3 regions of the Allobosea spartocytisi genome follow, and region 2 is predicted to be linked to each of the others. Evidence: predicted binding sites of a transcription regulator. Region 2 holds the regulator's gene; each other region holds the start of a gene.

What was found. The regulator LexA, encoded in region 2, represses DNA repair genes until DNA is damaged. The targets are predictions, from matches to a motif close to TGTTCNNNNTGTGTTCNG.
Region 1: ssb (single-stranded DNA-binding protein) is a predicted target of LexA. The motif match lies at 1,904-1,921, and genes of this name have one in related genera.
Region 3: dnaE (DNA polymerase III subunit alpha) is a predicted target of LexA. The motif match lies at 3,511-3,528, and genes of this name have one in related genera.

What each region holds. Positions count from the first base shown of each region.
Region 1 covers NZ_JACXWY010000013.1:10,128-16,061, forward strand. The annotation lists gene IED13_RS18820 (ABC transporter substrate-binding protein) at 1-977, shown strand, start outside; gene IED13_RS18825 (ABC transporter permease) at 974-1,831, shown strand; gene ssb (single-stranded DNA-binding protein) at 2,048-2,599, shown strand; gene IED13_RS18835 (hypothetical protein) at 2,783-2,941, shown strand; gene IED13_RS18840 (DUF1236 domain-containing protein) at 3,119-3,535, shown strand; gene IED13_RS18845 (hypothetical protein) at 3,586-3,885, opposite strand; gene IED13_RS18850 (DNA topoisomerase IB) at 4,109-5,269, opposite strand; gene IED13_RS18855 (class I SAM-dependent methyltransferase) at 5,334-5,934, opposite strand, start outside.
Region 2 covers NZ_JACXWY010000023.1:32,572-38,505, forward strand. The annotation lists gene IED13_RS24195 (anthranilate synthase component II) at 1-58, shown strand, start outside; gene trpD (anthranilate phosphoribosyltransferase) at 75-1,088, shown strand; gene trpC (indole-3-glycerol phosphate synthase TrpC) at 1,100-1,912, shown strand; gene moaC (cyclic pyranopterin monophosphate synthase MoaC) at 1,909-2,391, shown strand; gene IED13_RS24215 (molybdopterin molybdotransferase MoeA) at 2,393-3,604, shown strand; gene lexA (transcriptional repressor LexA) at 3,687-4,397, shown strand; gene IED13_RS24225 (ComEC/Rec2 family competence protein) at 4,391-5,934, opposite strand, start outside.
Region 3 covers NZ_JACXWY010000002.1:530,612-536,545, forward strand. The annotation lists gene proS (proline--tRNA ligase) at 1-1,165, shown strand, start outside; gene IED13_RS05380 (lipoprotein-releasing ABC transporter permease subunit) at 1,194-2,486, shown strand; gene IED13_RS05385 (ABC transporter ATP-binding protein) at 2,486-3,175, shown strand; gene dnaE (DNA polymerase III subunit alpha) at 3,803-5,934, shown strand, end outside.

The DNA.
Region 1 (5,934 bases), on a different contig from region 2:
GAGGCGCAGCCCTGATGCTCGGCCTCGGCCTGGCCGCTCCCGTCCTCGCCTGCGAGCTCGACCGGCCGCTGAAGATCGCCGGGCTCGACTACGACTCCGCTGCCTTCCACACCGCCGTCGCCAGCGCCATCGCGGAGAAGGGCTTCGGCTGCAAGGTCGAGCGCGTGCCGGGCGCCATCGCGCCGCTGGTCAACGGCATGGGGCGCGGCGATGTCGATATCGTCATGGAGATCTGGCTGGCGAACCCGGTCGAGGCCTGGGTGAAGGAGGCCGCGGCCGGCAAGGTCGAGCCGCTGGGCACGACCTTCCCCGATGCGAGCGAGGGCTGGTTCGTGCCGCGCTATCTGGTCTCCGGTCCGGATGCGAAGGCCCCCGAGCTGAAATCGGTCCAGGATCTCAAGCGCTACAAGGATCTCTTCGCCGACCCCGACGAGCCCGGCAAGGGCCGCTTCTACAACTGCGTCGCCGGCTGGGTCTGCGAGGGTATCAACACCAAGAAGCTCGCGGCCTACGGGCTGGCGCAGGATTTCACCAATACGCGCGGCGGTTCGGGCGAGGCGCTGGTCGCCGCGATCGAGGCCTCGCTGAAGCGCAAGCGGCCGGTCGTGTTCTATTACTGGGGGCCGAGCTGGCTGCTCGGCGCCTATGACCTCGTCAAGCTTCAGGAGCCGCCCTTCGATCCCAAGATCTGGGAGGAGCTCAAGACGAGCGACGCGCCGAAGCAGGCGACGGCCTATCCGACGAGCCGGGTCGTCATCGGCGCCAATATCGATCTGGCGAAGAAGGCGCCGCAGCTCGCGAGCTTCCTGAAGAACTACACCACCACCAGCGACCTGACCTCGAAGATGCTGGCCGAGGCGCGCGAGAAGGGCGTGACGCCGGAGCAGCAGGCGCTCGTCTTCCTCAAGACGAAAGCCGATGTCTGGAAGGCGTGGCTGCCGGCCGATATCGCCGCCAAGGTCGCATCCGGCCTGTGATTCCGGACTGGCTGCCGGAATTCGGCAAGGCGCTGCAAAGGCTGGTCAACCGCGCGGTCGATGCCGTCGTCACCGGCTATGGCGACGATCTCGACGGTTTCAGCGCGCTGCTGACGGCCCCGGTGCGCGGTGTCGAGACGGCTCTCCTTCATGTCCCGGTGCCGGTCTTCGTCTTGGCCATCGCGGCCGGCGCCTGGCTCGCGGGCCGCAAGCTCGGCTTCGCGCTGGCGATGGCGCTTCTGCCGCTGGTCCTCGCCGGTCTGGGCGTCTGGAACGAGGCGATGCAGTCGCTCGCGCTCGTCGTCGTTGCGGTGCTGCTGGTCGCCATTCTCGGCCTGCCGCTCGGCATCGCCGCCGCGCGGCTGCCGCGGCTGGGGCGGGCGCTCGCGCCCTTCTACGACCTGATGCAGACCATCCCGAGCTTCGTCTACCTGATCCCGGTGGCGATGGTGCTCGGTCTCGGACGGGCGCCGGCGCTGGTGGCGACGCTGATTTACGCCTTGCCGCCCTTCGCGCGACTGACCGAGCTTGGCCTGCGCGGCATCGACGCCGGGCTGGTGCAGGCGGCCCGCGCGCTCGGCCTCGGCCCGCGCCAGACGCTCTGGCTCGTCGAATTGCCATTGGCGCGGCCGACCATCCTGCAGGGGCTCAACCAGGCGATCATGATGGCGCTCGCCATGGTCGTGGTCGCCTCGATGATCGGCGCGAAGGGGCTGGGCGAGATCGTCCTTCTCGGCCTGCAGCGCGCCGATCCCGGCCTCGGCTTCGTCGGCGGCATGGCGATCGTCGTGCTCGCCATCCTGCTCGACCGGATGGCGCAGGCGGTTCTGGGCGCGCGGCGTCCGCTTGCGTGACCGAGCCTGGCCGGCCGCTGCGGAACTTCGGCGGAGCGACGAATCAGCCGGGGAAAACCTCGCTTGAGACCCTTGAACAAAACGGGAACATCATTGATATTGGGTGAACAGGCCGATAGGGTTCGGCTCCGGTCGATCGGCCGGATGTGATTGGAGCTCCCGACGAGACCCGGAAGGCCTCGACGGGCGCTTGGTGCGCAGGAAATGGAGCCTGTCATGGCTGGTAGCGTCAACAAGGTCATTCTGGTCGGCAATCTCGGGCGCGACCCGGAGGTGCGTCGCCTCGGCAGCGGCGAGCCTGTCGTCAATCTGCGGATCGCCACCTCGGAAACCTGGCGCGACAAGCAGTCCGGCGAGCGCAAGGAGCGCACCGAGTGGCACTCGGTGGTGATCTTCAACGAGAATCTGGCGAAGATCGCCGAGCAGTACCTGAAGAAGGGCTCGAAGATTTACATCGAGGGCCAGCTCCAGACCCGCAAATGGCAGGACCAGTCCGGCGTCGAGAAATACACCACCGAGATCGTGCTGCAGCGTTTCCGCGGCGAGCTCACCATCCTCGACAGCCGCCAGGGCGGCTCGGAGGAGTATAGCGAAGGCGGCGGCGGTGGCGGCTATGGGGAAGAGCGCTCCGGTGGCGGCGGCTCCTTCGGTCGCTCCAGCGCGATGGGCGGCAGCGGCGGCGGCTCGCGCCAGCCGGCCATGTCGAGCGGCGGCGGTGGCGGCGGACGCTCCTCGTCGAGCCATCTCGACGACGATATCCCGTTCTAAACTGCGGTACTTGCAGGCTTGCAAGCTGTCCTCGTAACGAATTGGTCCGATTGATGAAATCGGGCCAATTTGTTGAGGGGAATGCAACCGGCCCCTTGTTGCGCTATGCGGGTCTTTGGTTTCGTCAACCAAGGGCTCCTAAGGGGCTGATGTATAAATAAGGACGTTGCACTTTACCGGATCATGCGGAGCCGGCTTCCGTCCGGCGAGCGCGTCCCGCGCATCGTCGATGGCGCCGGCATCGTCGCGTTCGATCCGACGATCGACGCGGTTCATGTCCTGCGTGTCTTAAGAGGCTCTGCCGGCACCATGGAAGCCCATTTCCGCACGATTTGGTCCTGACCCCGGCAACGGCTTCCGGCATCGCGTTCGGGTGGCTTGAGGATCCCTTGGCTCCCCCCGCAATGTGCGGGGTCGTGACCATAATGTGCAGTTTCCGGGGCATTTTTGCAGCGTGCGGAACCGCCGGCGATCCGGGAGGTTTGCGATCTCAACTGGGGGCAACCAGGAGATCGATCGATGAGAAAGATCATTCTTGCTGCTGCGGTCACGCTGGCTCCTTTGACGGCGCTCGCGCAGAACCCTGAAGGGGCTCGCGGTGGTGCCGCGGCCGGCGCCGCGGCTGGTGCGGTCGGCGGGGCTGTTGTTGGCGGTCCGGTCGGTGCCGTGGTCGGTGGAGTCGGCGGCGCCGTGGTCGGTGGCATCACGGGCGACGCCACCCCCCGCTTCAAGACCTACGTGACCCAGCACGAAGTGCCTTCATACACCTACCGCGAGGATGTGCGGGTCGGGGCTGTTCTGCCCGAGCGTGGCGTGACCTATCGGGAAGTTCCGCCCGAATATGGGGCCGCCAAAGGCTATCGATACACGATCGTGAATGACCGTACCGTCATCGTTGAGCCGAGAACGCGGAAAATTATCCAAGTGATCGAATAGCGAGCGATGGCGATGGCCCGGTCTCATCCTTGAGACCGGGCTTTATTGTTTCAGGCGACATCGTGGCAGTGACGAGCCTGTTCCTCGACATACCGCCGCCTCGTCTCGGCCGTGTTGGGAAGACCTTCCCTCTCGAGCCAAGCGACGAACTCGTGCGGTCGAATGGTGACGATTTCGAGCGCTCGCCCACGGGCCAGCCACGCATTCATCACAGCGACGGCCTGGCGATGCCACGTCTCATAATCGGTCGGCATCTCGTCCCGATCTTGAGCGAGCTTCAACAGCGCGGCGAAGTCCTCCGGCTCGTACCAGGGGAGGGCGACCGTATAGGCATCTACCGTAGGTTTCATGGCGACACCGGCCTCCCTGAATCAGGGGGAAGGTAAGAAGGAGACACCACAACCAGAGTGTCCCGATGACGTTGGGAGATGTCAACCGCATCCGACTGCCGAGCGCGGCCTTCGTGCCTCTGCGCATGCATCACCCGGTCCGTGATGTTCGTGGGCGTCACAACGAGACATGAGAACCGCAGGTCGGGCTGCGATATCGCACGCAGATGTCAGGGTGCCTTCATCAGGCCGCGAGCTGGCCCAAGGCCCGCTCGATGCGAGAGCAACGCGCCGAGGCGCGCACCTTTGCGTAGCTGCTCTGCAGGCGGCCGCTCGCATAGGCGTCAATGACGATGGCGTGGACATAGCTTTTCCGCACGACGGCTGGCGTGTTGACGAGCCGCTCCGAAATTATGCGCATGATGTCGGCGATCTGCCGCTTGCGGCCCATCTCGCTGATGGCCTCTTCACCGGCAAGGAGCAGCTCGGCAGCAGCCGCATTGGCCGCGAGCATCCTCAGATCCTTGCTGCTGATCCGCTGCCCGCTAGCCCTCCTGAGATATGCGTTGATCTCGTCGGCGCTGATCGGCGCGACGCTGCCGTCCTCGCGCAGATATTGCAGCAGGCGCGCGCCTGGGAGGGCGGATATCCGCCCGATGGCACGCGCGAGAGCTGGAGCCTCGACGGTGCAGGCGATATCCTTGCTGCTCTTGCCGCGGAAGTGCAGCGCAATTCGCGGGCCGGTGATGTCGACATGTCGCTTCAGCAAGGTCGACGCGCCACGGCTTCCATTGGCCTTGGCATAGGCCTCGTTGCCCACACGGATATGGCAGCGGTCCATGATGGCGGCGGCGCAGGCCAACGCCTTGTCATGGCCAAGCTGTCGTGAGCGCAAATCCTTGGCGATCCGGGTTCGCAGCTTCGGGAGCGCCGCGATCAGGCACGCCAGCCGCTTGAGCTTGCGACGCTCTCGCACCTTCTCCCAGTCCGGATGATAGCGATGCTGGATGCGCCCCGCCTCGTCACGCCCGATCGCCTGAAGATGCGCTGCCGGATCGTCCGCGATGCGGACATCCTCGTAAGCGGGGGGAATGGCGAGAGAACGGATGCGAGCCAGGATCTCTTCATCCGTGATCCTGTTGTCGTTCGCATCTCGATAGCTGAAGAAGCGGCCGCGCCGTACGCGGCGGATGACAAGTTCGTCCGAGGAGACCCGCCGCAGGCGTTTCACGGCGGGGCGTTGCTTGGCATGTCGGGAAGCGGCCATGGGCGCGGACTCACGGATTGTCGCGAGACAATGCCCGGGGGCTGGAGATGGTTCCGAATGGGAGCCGTCTCGCTCTGCGCCGGAAAGATCCACCGTCCCTTCAGGCGGGCCTCGCCCTGCCAATTCGCCGGCAGCCATTCCGAAAGCCGTCTTCCACTTTGCGAGCCGATGTGATCGCGTCGCGCGATAGCATCGGCTCGCCTCACGCCGGGCGCGACATCACCAGCCGCAGCGAGCCGTCGAAGCTTGGCTGGCCGCGCAGGGCGCCGTAGCGGGCATCCCAGGCGCCGGTTTCGAGGTCGCGACGCAGCCGCTCCACCGAGGCCGCGTTTTCCGCTGGATCGACAAAGCTCCAGGCCGAGCAGGCCGAGCGTGCGCCCTCGTCGAGAAAGCATTCCGGCCGGCCGTAATAGGCTTCGTTGAAGCCGTCGCGGCAGGCGAGGGGGATCGCGACCGGCACGATTTCGACCTGGCCGCCGAGCACCGCGCCGATATGGTCGAGGGCGGGATAGCGCCTCGCCTCGGTCGCCAGTACCTTCGGCGCGTAGTCGGCGAGCCAGAAGGCTTCGACCAGCGCGGGGTCGCAGGACAGGATGACGACCGGCCCGCGCGTCACCCGGCGCACTTCGCGCAGGCCCGCATCGAGATCCTGCCATTGATGCACCGTGAAGGTCGCCATGGCCGCGTCGAAGGACCGGTCGGGGAAGGGCAAGGCCTCCGCCGTCGCGTCGATGGCAACGGCGATCTCGGCCGGGCGCTGCGCCCGCATCGAGGCGGAGGGCTCGACGGCGGTGACGTCGCGG
Region 2 (5,934 bases):
CCTCGCCCAGCGATGGCTCAGCGAGCACGAAGCTGCCGCCCTGTCCCCATCCGCCTGATTTCCGCAGAGTTTCCATGGACGATTTCAAACCCTTCATCGCCAAGGTCGCCACCGGTGCGAGCCTCTCGCGAGAGGAGGCGCGCGACGCCTTCGACACGATTCTTTCAGGCGAAGTCACGAACGCGCAATCCGCCGCCTTCCTGATGGCGCTGCGCGTGCGCGGCGAAACGATCGACGAGATCGCCGGCGCCGTCGGCGCCATGCGCGGCAAGATGATGTCGGTGAAGGCCCCGGCCGATGCCATCGACATTGTCGGCACCGGCGGCGATTCGTCGGGTTCCTACAATGTCTCGACGCTGGCCTCGATCATCACCGCCGCTTGCGGCGTGCCTGTCGCCAAGCACGGCAACCGCGCGGCGTCGTCACGTTCGGGCGCGGCGGACGTGCTGACCGCGCTCGGCGTCAAGGTCGGGCTCGACCCGGCCGGCACGGAACGCTGCATCCGCGAGGCCGGCGTCGGCTTCATGTTCGCGCCGACGCATCACGCCTCGATGCGCCATGTCGCGCCGGTGCGCACCGAGCTCGGCACGCGCACCATCTTCAACCTGCTCGGCCCGCTCTCCAATCCGGCCGGCGTCAAGCGCCAGCTCGTCGGGGCCTTCTCCGAGACCTGGCTGGAACCGATGGTCAAGGTGCTGGCCACGCTCGGCTCGACCCGCGTCTGGGCCGTGCACGGCTCGGATGGACTCGACGAGATCACCACCACCGGTCCGACCCGCGTCGTTTCGCTGGAGAACGGCAAGATCGAGAGCTTCTCGATCAGCCCGGCCGATATCGGCCTCGCCCTCGCCAAGCCCGAGGATCTGCGCGGCGGCACGCCCGAGCAGAACGCCGCAGCCCTCAATGCCGTGCTTGGCGGCGAGAAGACCGCCTTCCGCGACATCGCGGCCTTCAATGCGGCGGCGGGACTGCTCATCGCCGGCAAGGCGGGGGATCTGAAGGACGGCTTCGCCCAGGCCACGGCCGCGCTCGATTCCGGCAAGGCCAAGGCGACGCTCGCGAAGCTCATCGCCGTCTCGAACGGCTGAGGAGGCTGGCCATGACCGACATCCTCGCGAAGATCGAAGCCTATAAGCGCCAGGAGATCGCCGCCGCCAAGGCTGCGATCCCACAGGCCGAGATCGAGCGCCGCGCGCACGCCGCCGGCAAGCCGCGTGGCTTCGCCGACGCTCTCGCCGCCAAGGTTGCAGCCGGGACGCCGGCGCTCATCGCCGAGATCAAGAAGGCGAGCCCGTCCAAGGGGCTGATCCGCGCCGATTTCGACCCGCCGGCGCTGGCACGCGCCTATGCGGCGGGCGGCGCGGCCTGCATCTCGGTGCTGACCGACGCGCCCTCCTTCCAGGGCCAGCCGGAATTCCTGACGCAAGCGCGCGAGGCTTGCGGCCTGCCGGGGCTGCGCAAGGATTTCCTCTACGACCCCTATCAGGTCTTCGAGGCCCGCGCCTGGGGCGCCGATTGCATCCTGATCATCATGGCCGGCGTCGACGACGCCACCGCCCGGGTGCTCAACGACACGGCGCGCGAACTCGGCATGGATGTCCTCGTCGAGATCCATGACGATGCCGAGCTCGACCGGGCGCTCAAGCTCGAAAGCCGGCTGCTCGGCATCAACAACCGCGACCTGCGCAGCTTCAACGTCGATCTCGCCGTGACCGAGCGGCTGGCGCCGCGCGTGCCGTCCGACCGCATCGTCATCAGCGAGAGCGGCATCTTCACCCACGCCGACATTCAGCGTCTCGGCAAGGTCGGCGTCGAAACATTCCTCGTCGGTGAAAGCCTGATGCGACAGGCCGATGTCGCGGCCGCGACCGCGCTGCTGCTCACCGGCAAGGCGCGCGAGAACGCGGCGTGAGCCGGCTCAGCCATCTCGACGCGCAAGGCGCCGCGCATATGGTCGATGTCGGCGACAAGGCCGAGACCGGCCGCATCGCCGTCGCCGAAGGCTGCGTCGTGATGGCGCCTGAAACCATCGCGATCGTGCGCGACGGCAACGCCAAGAAAGGCGATGTGCTCGGCACAGCCCGGCTCGCCGGCATCATGGCGGCCAAGCGCACCCATGAACTGATCCCGCTCTGCCACCCGCTGCTGCTGAGCAAGATCGCTGTCGATCTCGAACTGGACGAGGCCCTGCCCGGCGTGCGCGTCCGCGCCGAGGTCAAGATGAAGGGGCAGACCGGCGTCGAGATGGAGGCGCTGACCGCCGTCTCCGTCGCCTGCCTGACCGTCTACGACATGGTCAAGGCCGTCGACCGGGCGATGCGGATCGAAGGCATCCGCCTGCTGCACAAATCCGGCGGACAATCCGGCGATTACGACGCCAAGGCGCTCTGACATGGCTCTCACCCCGGTTCCCGTCGCGCTCAAGGCCCTGCTCGACAGCGTTCCGGGGCCGACGGGCAGCGAGATGCTGCCCCTGGCGCGCTGCGCCTGGCGCGTGCTCGCGGCCGATGTGAAGGCGCTGCGCACCCAACCGCCTTTCGCCAACTCCGCCATGGACGGCTATGCCGTCCGCGCCGCCGACATGGAAGCCGGCAAGCAACTCCGCGTGATCGGCGAATCCGCGGCGGGGCGGCGTTTCGACGGCAGCGTCCGCCCGGGCGAGGCTGTGCGGATCTTCACCGGCGCGCCGATGCCGGAGGGCGCAGACAGCGTCCTCATGCAGGAGAATGCCGATGGCGTCGGCAGCGAAACCATCACGGTGCGCGTGCCGGCCCATAAGGGCCAGTTCGTCAGGGCGGCCGGGCTCGATTTCCGTCACGGCGACGTGCCATTGACGGCTGGGCGCGTGCTCGACAGCGCCGCGCTTGGCCTCGCCGCCGCGATGGGGCATCCGCAATTGCCGGTACGCTGCAAGCCGCGCGTCGCCATCCTCGCCACCGGCGACGAATTGGTGGCGCCGGGCGAGCCGACCGGGCCGGACCAGATCGTCGCCTCGAACTCCTTCTCGCTGATGGCACTGGTGGAAAAGGCCGGCGGCGAGGCGCTCGACCTCGGCATCGCCCGCGACGATCACGACGACCTCGCGGCGCGGATCGCCGCCGCCCAGGCCGCGGAAGCCGACGTCCTGATCACCCTCGGCGGCGCCTCCGTCGGCGATCACGACCTCGTGCAGGAGGCGCTGAAGCGGGCCGGCATGAGCCTCGGTTTCTGGAAGATCGCGATGCGGCCGGGCAAGCCGATGATGACCGGCCGGCTTGGCCGCATGGTGGTGCTCGGGCTGCCCGGCAATCCGGTCTCGTCGATCGTCTGCGGCCATCTCTTCCTGCTGCCGCTGATCGAGGCGCTGCTGGGCATGGCCGATCCGGATCGTGACCGCAGCATTCCGGCGATTCTCGGAAAAGATATGCCGGCTAATGATGAGCGCGAGGACTATCTTCGCTCGGATCTTGCCCTGACGCCGGCCGGCTGGATGGTGACGCCCTTCGACAGGCAGGATTCCTCGATGCTGGGCACCTTGGCGCGCGCCAAGGCCCTGACGATCCGGCCGGCGCATGCAGAGCCGGCTCACAAAGGCGATATCTGCCGCATTCTGCCGCTGCGGTAGCAGTCGCTTGCGGAACACAAGGCGAACAGTTATAGTGTTCTGGCTTTGTTTCGAATCTGTATCGCGGGCACCGGCGGGGACCATGCTGACACGCAAGCAACACGAACTCCTGCGCTTCATCCAGGAACGCTTGCGCGAAAGCGGCGTGCCCCCTTCCTTCGACGAGATGAAGGATGCGCTCGACCTGCGCTCGAAATCCGGCATCCACCGGCTGATCATGGCGCTGGAAGAGCGCGGTTTCATCCGCCGCCTGCCCAATCGGGCGCGGGCCCTCGAAGTCATCAAGATGCCGGACGGGCTCGCTGGCCCGCAGCCGCGACGCTTCAACCCGGCCGTCGTACAGGGCGGCCTCGGCTCGCAGCCCTCCCTCGCCAAGCCGCGCCCTGCCCCGGCCGATGACGACGCCCGTTCCCCGGTCGCGATTCCCGTCATGGGCCGCATCGCCGCCGGCACGCCGATCTCGGCGATCCAGAGCCGCAGCCATACGGTTTCGCTGCCGCCCGACATGCTCGGTTCGGGCGAGCATTATGCGCTCGAGGTGCGCGGCGATTCGATGGTCGAGGCCGGCATCCTCGACGGCGACACCGTGATCATCCGCAAGCAGGACACGGCAAACACCGGCGACATCATCGTTGCGCTGATCGACGAGGAGGAGGCGACGCTGAAGCGTCTGCGCCGGCGTGGCTCCTCGATCGCGCTCGAAGCCGCCAATCCGGCCTATGAGACACGCGTGCTGGGCCCCGACCGCGTCAAGATCCAGGGCCGGCTGGTCAACCTGCTGCGCCGCTACTGAGCGAACTCGGCCTCGTCCGACGCGACCTCCGGAGCAGCAGAGGCCCGTGTCGCAGCGGGGGCCGGCGCGCTGGGCCGAGCTGCGGCTTCGGAAGGCTTGCGGCGGCTCCAGGGCCGGTCTGCGACGGCGTTTTCCGAGGAATGGCTGCGCCAGCCGAAGGCGGCGCGGTAGAGCGAGGTTGCACCGTCCCGCGACAGCGCCATCCGATCGACGAGCCTGGCCTCGCAAGGCGCGCTCCAGGGAATGTTGGTGACGACGAGATCGGCGCGGCGGCAATCCTCGATGATGGCGATCCGATCCCGGGCATAGGAGATGCTGCGCCCGTCGGCGGTTCGGACGATGCAGGCATTGGCGTCGCAGGCGATGCCGGCACGCAGGGTCGCGTCGTCCGGCGCGCGGCTGTCGCCATCGGAAGCGAGCCATTGCTGCAGGACGAAGCGGCTCGGCCGGCCGGCGATGGCGAGGCGGCCGTCGCTGCCGCGCACGGCGATGCCGGAGCCGTCACGCTCGATCAGGATCTCGGGCCGCTCCGGCTTCGCGGCGAAGGCGACGCCGAAGATGAGCGGCAGCGCCGCCAGCCAGCGCAGCCCCGTGGTCCAGAGCGTGATCCAGAGCAGCGAAGCGGCAAAGGAGAGCAGCACGGCCTGGCCGAATGCCACCACCGTCACGGTCGAATGGTCGATGGTGGCGACCCAATGCGCGACTTTCAACACGATGTCGGAAGCGAGCCCCATCAGCGCCCAGGCCGGCCAGTCCAGACCGAAGGGGTAGGCCAGCACGCCGAACACCGCCGCCGGCATCACGAAGAGCGAGACGAAGGGCAGCGCCATGGCATTGCCGAGCAGGCCGAAGGGATTGAAAGTCTGGAAATGATAGGCGCCGAAGGGCGCCGTCGCGGCCGTGGCGAGGAGCGTCGTCACCACGATGCCGAGCGAGGCCGTCCAGAGCGTGCCCAAGGGCCAGGGCAAGGCCGTCGGCGGCTTCGACCGGTCGCGCTTCTCCCAGCGCTCGGCGAAAGCGACCAGCGCCGCGACCGCACCGAAGGACATCTGGAAGCTCGGGCCGAGCAGGGCCTCGGGCTCGCGCAGCAGCACGATGATCGCGGCGAGCGCGAGATTGCGCATGCTGAGCGCCGCCCGGTCGACGAGGATCGCGCCGAGCATGACCAGCGTCATGATGAGCGAACGTTCCGTCGCGACGTCGCTGCCGGAGAAGATGCAATAGGCGGTGGCGCCGATCATCGCCGCGATCGCCGCGATCTTCTTCACCGGCCAGCCGAGCGCCAGCGTCTGCGACAGCGCCAGCAGAGCCCGCACGAGCCAGAAGATCGTCCCGGCTGCAAGCACCATGTGCAGGCCGGAGATCGAGACGATATGATAGATACCGGCGGCGCGCAGATCGTTGTTCGACGCCTCGGTGATGAGGCCGCGCTTGCCGGTGACGAGCGCGGCCGCGACCGCCCCGCCCTGCCCGCCGCCGACGCTGGCGATGCGCTGCGTGAGGATGTTGCGCGCCTTGTCGATCTCCACGTCGAGCG
Region 3 (5,934 bases), on a different contig from region 2:
CGTGCGCGAGGAGCAGAACCGCTCGGGCGCCGTCGAGATCCTGATGCCGACCATCCAATCGGCCGATCTCTGGCGCGAGAGCGGGCGCTACGACGCCTATGGCAAGGAGATGCTGCGCATCAAGGACCGGCATGATCGCGACATGCTCTACGGCCCGACCAATGAGGAGATGGTCACCGAGATCGTCCGGGCCTACGTCAAGTCCTACAAGGACCTGCCGCTCAATCTCTACCACATCCAGTGGAAGTTCCGCGACGAGGTGCGCCCGCGCTTCGGCGTGATGCGCGGCCGCGAATTCCTGATGAAGGACGCCTATTCCTTCGACCTCGACAAGGACACGGCCCGCCACGCCTATAACCGCATGTTCACCGCCTATCTGCGCACCTTCGCGCGGCTCGGCCTGAAGGCGATCCCGATGCGCGCCGATACCGGCCCGATCGGCGGCGACCTGTCTCACGAGTTCATCGTTCTGGCTTCGACGGGCGAGAGCGAGGTGTTCTGCCACAGCGACTATATGAACTTCCAGACGCCGGCGGCCGACACCGACTTCGACAGCGTTCCGGGCCTGCAGGGCGTCGTCGACAAGTGGACGAGCCTTTATGCCGCCACGGAGGAGATGCACGACAAGGCCGCTTTCGAAGCGATTCCCGAGGAGAAGCGCGTCTCGGCGCGCGGCATCGAGGTCGGTCACATCTTCTATTTCGGCACCAAATATTCCGAGCCCATGGGCGCGAGCGTGGCCGGGCCGGACGGCCAGCCCGTGCTGCTGCATGGCGGCTCCTACGGCATCGGCCCGAGCCGCCTCGTCGCGGCGCTGATCGAGGCCGGACATGACGATGCCGGCATCGTCTGGCCCGAGGAGATCGCACCCTTCGACATCGCCGTCATCAACCTCAAGGCTGGCGACGCCGCAACCGACGGCGCAGCCGAACGCCTCTACAAGGACCTGCTCGCCAAGGGTTACGACGCGCTGCTCGACGACACCGACGACCGGCCGGGCGCCAAATTCGCCACCGCCGACCTGATCGGCGTGCCCTGGCAGATCATCGTCGGCCCCAAGGGGCTGGCCGAGGGCAAGGTCGAGATCAAGCGCCGTGCCGGCGGCGAGCGCGAGCTCGTCTCGCTGGAGGCCGCTCTCGATCGCTTCAAGGGCAAGGCGGCGTGACGGGATATCGGGCAGCGGGATATTGGGCATGAGCGCCGTCGCCGAAAGTTCGGACATCCCGACCGGCACGAAGCCTTTTGCCGGCTTCGAATGGCTGCTCGCCGGGCGCTATCTCCGGACGCGCCGGCGCGAGGGCTTCGTCTCGGTCATCGCCGGCTTCTCCTTTCTCGGCATCATGCTCGGCGTCGCGACGCTGATCATCGTGATGTCGGTGATGAACGGCTTCCGCAAGGAGCTGCTCGAGAAAATCGTTGGCGTGAACGGCCATATCTTCGCAACCCCGATCGACCGGCCCCTCGACGATTACGACAGCGTGGCCGAGCGGCTGCGCAAGATCACCGGCATCCAGCTCGCCATCCCGCTGGTCGAGGGCCAGGCCCTGGCATCCTCCCAGACCGGCAATAACGGCGTGCTCGTGCGCGGCGTGCGCGAGGCCGACATCAAGGCGATCCCCTTCATCGGCGGCAACATCAAGTCCGGCACGCTCGATGGCTTCGATGCCGCTCCACCCGGCGTCGCCATCGGCATCCGCCTCGCCAATGCGCTCGGCGTCCAGGTCGGGGACACGATCACGCTGGTGACGCCGCAGGGCGCCTCGACGCCGTTCGGCACGGCGCCGCGCATCAAGGCCTACCCGGTCAAGGCGATCTTCTCGATCGGCATGACCGAGTTCGACGGCACCTTCGTCTACATGCCGCTCGCCGAGTCCCAGGCCTATTTCAACCGCGACGGCGATGTGAACGTCATCGAGATCTTCGTCGACAATCCCGACAACACGCAGAAGGTCCGCGACGCCATCGAAGCGGATGCGCCGCGCCCGCTCGTCCTCTCCGATTGGCGGCAGCGGAACCGCAGCTTCTTCAATGCGCTGGAAGTCGAGCGCAACGTCATGTTCATCATCCTGACGCTGATCGTGCTGGTGGCGGCGCTCAACATCGTCTCCGGCCTGATCATGCTGGTGAAGGACAAGACCGAGGACATCGCGATCATGCGCACCATGGGCGCGACGGCCGGCACGGTTCTGCGCGTCTTCCTGATCACCGGCGCGGCCATCGGCGTCGTCGGCACGCTTGCCGGGCTGATTCTCGGCGTTCTCTTCTCCCACTACATCAAGTCGATCATGGCCGCGCTGAACTGGATCACCGGCGCCAATCTCTGGGACCCGACGGTGCGCTTCCTCAGCGACATCCCTTCGGTCCTCGATTGGCGTGATGTCGTGAACGTCGTCCTGATGGCGCTGACGCTGTCGCTGCTGGCGACGCTCTATCCGGCCTGGAAGGCGGCGCGGCTCGACCCCGTCAAAGCGCTGAGGATGGGCTGATGGCGCAGGAAACGCCCGCGCTCTTCCTGTCGCAGGTCGAGCGTTTCTATCCGCAGGCGGATGCGCCGCTCGAAGTGCTGCGCAAGGCCGATTTCGCGCTCTGGCCGGGCGAGGTCGTCGCGCTGGTGGCGCCGAGCGGCACCGGCAAGTCGACCCTGCTGCATGTCGCCGGCCTGCTGGAGAAGCCGGATGGCGGCGAGGTCTTCGTCGGCGGGCTGGCCACCACCAAGCTCGACGACAAGGGCCGCACGCGGCTGCGCCGCACCGAGATCGGCTTCGTCTATCAGTTCCACCATCTGCTGCCGGAATTCACGGCGCTGGAGAACGTCGTGCTGCCGCAGCGCATCCGCGGGCTGGACCGGGATGTCGCGGAGGAACGGGCGGCGGAGCTCCTGAGCTTCCTTGGTCTCGGCCAGCGGCTCGACCATCTGCCGGGCGAGCTCTCGGGCGGCGAGCAGCAGCGCGTCGCCATCGGCCGCGCTGTCGCCAACGGTCCGCGTCTGCTGCTGGCGGACGAGCCGACCGGCAATCTCGATCCGCAAACCGCGCAGCATGTCTTCGGCACGCTGATCGCGCTCGCCCGCGCCTCCGGGCTCGCGGCGCTGATCGCGACGCACAACCTCGATCTCGCCCGCAAGATGGACCGCCAGGTCACCATCCGCGAAGGGCTGGTCGTGCCTCTGGCTTGAGAGTCTGCCGCCATTCCCGGGCGCCGCGGAGCGGCGACCCGGGGCTCTCCTGCCTGATGAACTGCGGAACCACCCCGTCATTCCGGCCGCAGCGAAGCGGAGCGCCGGGATCCATGATAGGGCGCTCCGCTCTACGATGGATCCCGGATCTACGCGGCTTCGCCGCTTGTCCGGGATGACGGGGTGGTTCCGCAGTTCATTTTGCCAGAGATGCTCGGGTCGAGCCCGAGCATGACGCGGTTTTACGCCAGGCGAGGCGCCACAAGCGTCAACTGTTAAGCAATCGTTGACTCTTCAAGAAGGCTGGGCCGGTCCCTTTCGCCTCGGCAATTGACGAGAACAAAAGATGAACTAACATGAACCTATCGAGAACAACGGAGGTTCGCTATGACTGCAGCGCGTAAATTCGCCGCCGGCCTGGCCGAGATCGCCTCGCTTGCGGTCTTCCTCGGCATGATCTGGCTCTGGGCCGCTCTTCTCTCAGGGCCGCAGGTCTGATCATGGCAGGAGGGGGCGGGAACGGCCCCATCCACAGCCGGCCCGAAGAGACTATCGACGGGGCCCCTGGGGAGTTCCATAAGAAAAGGCACGGGTGAGCGAGTCGCGGCGCGGCGGCGGGAGAGGGACATGGGACGGGACGCAGGCGAGACACGCATCCTGTCGGACATCGGCTTCGTCCATCTCCATGTCCATTCGAGCTATTCCTTGCTCGAAGGCGCGATGACGGTCACGACGCTCGCCAAGATGGCCGCCGCCGACGGCCAGCCGGCGCTGGCGCTGACGGACACTGACAATCTCTTCGGCGCGCTGGAATTCTCCGAGAAGCTCTCCGGCTCCGGCTTGCAGCCGATCGTCGGCGTGCAGCTCTCGGTCGATTTCGCCGATGAGGGCGAGGGCGGCCGCAGGCCGGTGCAGCCGCAGCGCCTGCCGCATATCGTCCTGCTCGCCATGGACGAGGCGGGTTACGGCAATCTGATGAAGCTCGTCAGCGAGGCCGCGCTGGCGACCGGCGGCGCCGGCCAGCCGGTGACCACGATCGAGCGCCTTGCGGCCTATCATGACGGGCTGATCGCGCTGACGGGCGGCAGCGAAGGGCCGGTCGATGCGGCGCTGCGCAATGGCCAGATTCCCGTGGCGGCGGCGCGGCTCGCCACGCTCGCTCAAATCTATGGCGACCGGCTCTATGTCGAGATCCAGCGCCATGGCGGCGAGAACGAGGCGGCGCTGGAGGCGCATCTCCTGCGCCTCGCCTATGATGCCGATCTGCCGATCGTCGCGACCAACGAGCCCTTCTACGCCAAGCCCGCCGATTTCGACGCCCATGACGCGCTGCTGGCCGTGGCCGAAGGGCGCCTCGTCTCGGATGGCACGCGCCGCCGCGTCACGCCCGAGCACTATTTCGCCTCGCGCGCCGAGATGAAGCGGCGCTTCGCCGACCTGCCCGAGGCGCTGGCGAGCACGGTCGAGATCGCGATGCGCTGCCACTGGCGCGTGACCACGCGCAAGCCGATCCTGCCGCGCTTCGGCGAGGAGGGCCGCGACGAGGCCGAGGAATTGCAGGAACAGGCGCGCGCCGGTCTTGCCGCGCGGCTCGCCAAACATGGCCCGGCCGAAGGCTTCTCCGTCGAGGATTACGAGAAGCGGCTCGATTTCGAGCTCTCGATCATCACTCGGATGAAGTTCCCGGGTTACTTCCTGATCGTCTCGGACTTCATCAAATGGGCCAAGGCCCAGGATATCCCGGTTGGCCCGGGCCGCGGCTCGGGCGCTGGCTCGCTCGTCGCCTATGCGCTGACCATCACCGACGTCGATCCGCTGCGCTTCGGCCTGCTGTTCGAGCGCTTCCTCAACCCGGATCGCGTCTCGATGCCGGACTTCGACATCGACTTCTGCCAGAACCGGCGTGAAGAGGTGATCGACTACGTCAAGCATCATTACGGGCAGGAGCGCGTCGCCCAGATCATCACCTTCGGCACGCTCTTGGCGCGCGGCGTGCTGCGCGACGTCGGCCGCGTGCTGGAAATGCCTTATGGCCAGGTCGACAAGCTGACCAAGCTGGTGCCGCAGAACCCGGCCAAGCCGATCTCGCTGAAGGACGCGATCGAGGGCGAGCCCAAACTGCAGCAGGCGGCCGAAGAGGAGCCGATCGTCGCGCGGCTGCTCGAAATTGGCCAGAAGCTGGAAGGGCTTCACCGCCATGCTTCGACTCACGCTGCAGGCGTGGTGATCGGCGACCGACCGCTCGAGCAGCTCGTTGCGCTCTCGGTCGATCCGCGCACCGGCATGCGCGTCACCCAGTTCAACATGAAATGGGTCGAGCAGGCCGGGCTGGTGAAGTTCGACTTCCTCGGCCTGAAGACGCTGACCACGCTGACCACGGCGGTGAAGCTCATCGCCCAGCGCGACATCCAGATCGACCTCGCCCAATTGCCCTTCGACGACCCGCCGACCTACGCCATGCTGGCGCGCGGCGAGACGGTCGGCGTGTTCCAGGTGGAATCGGTCGGCATGCGCAAGGCACTGGTCGAGATGAAGGCCGACCGGATCGAGGATCTGATCGCGCTGGTGGCGCTCTACCGTCCCGGCCCGATGGACAACATCCCGACCTATTGCCGCCGCAAGCTCGGGCTGGAGGATCCGACCTATCTCCACCCCGGCATGGAGCCCTATCTGCGCGAGACGCACGGCATCATCGTCTACCAGGAACAGGTGATGCAGGTCGCGCAGGCTCTGTCGGGTTATTCGCTCGGTGAAGCCGA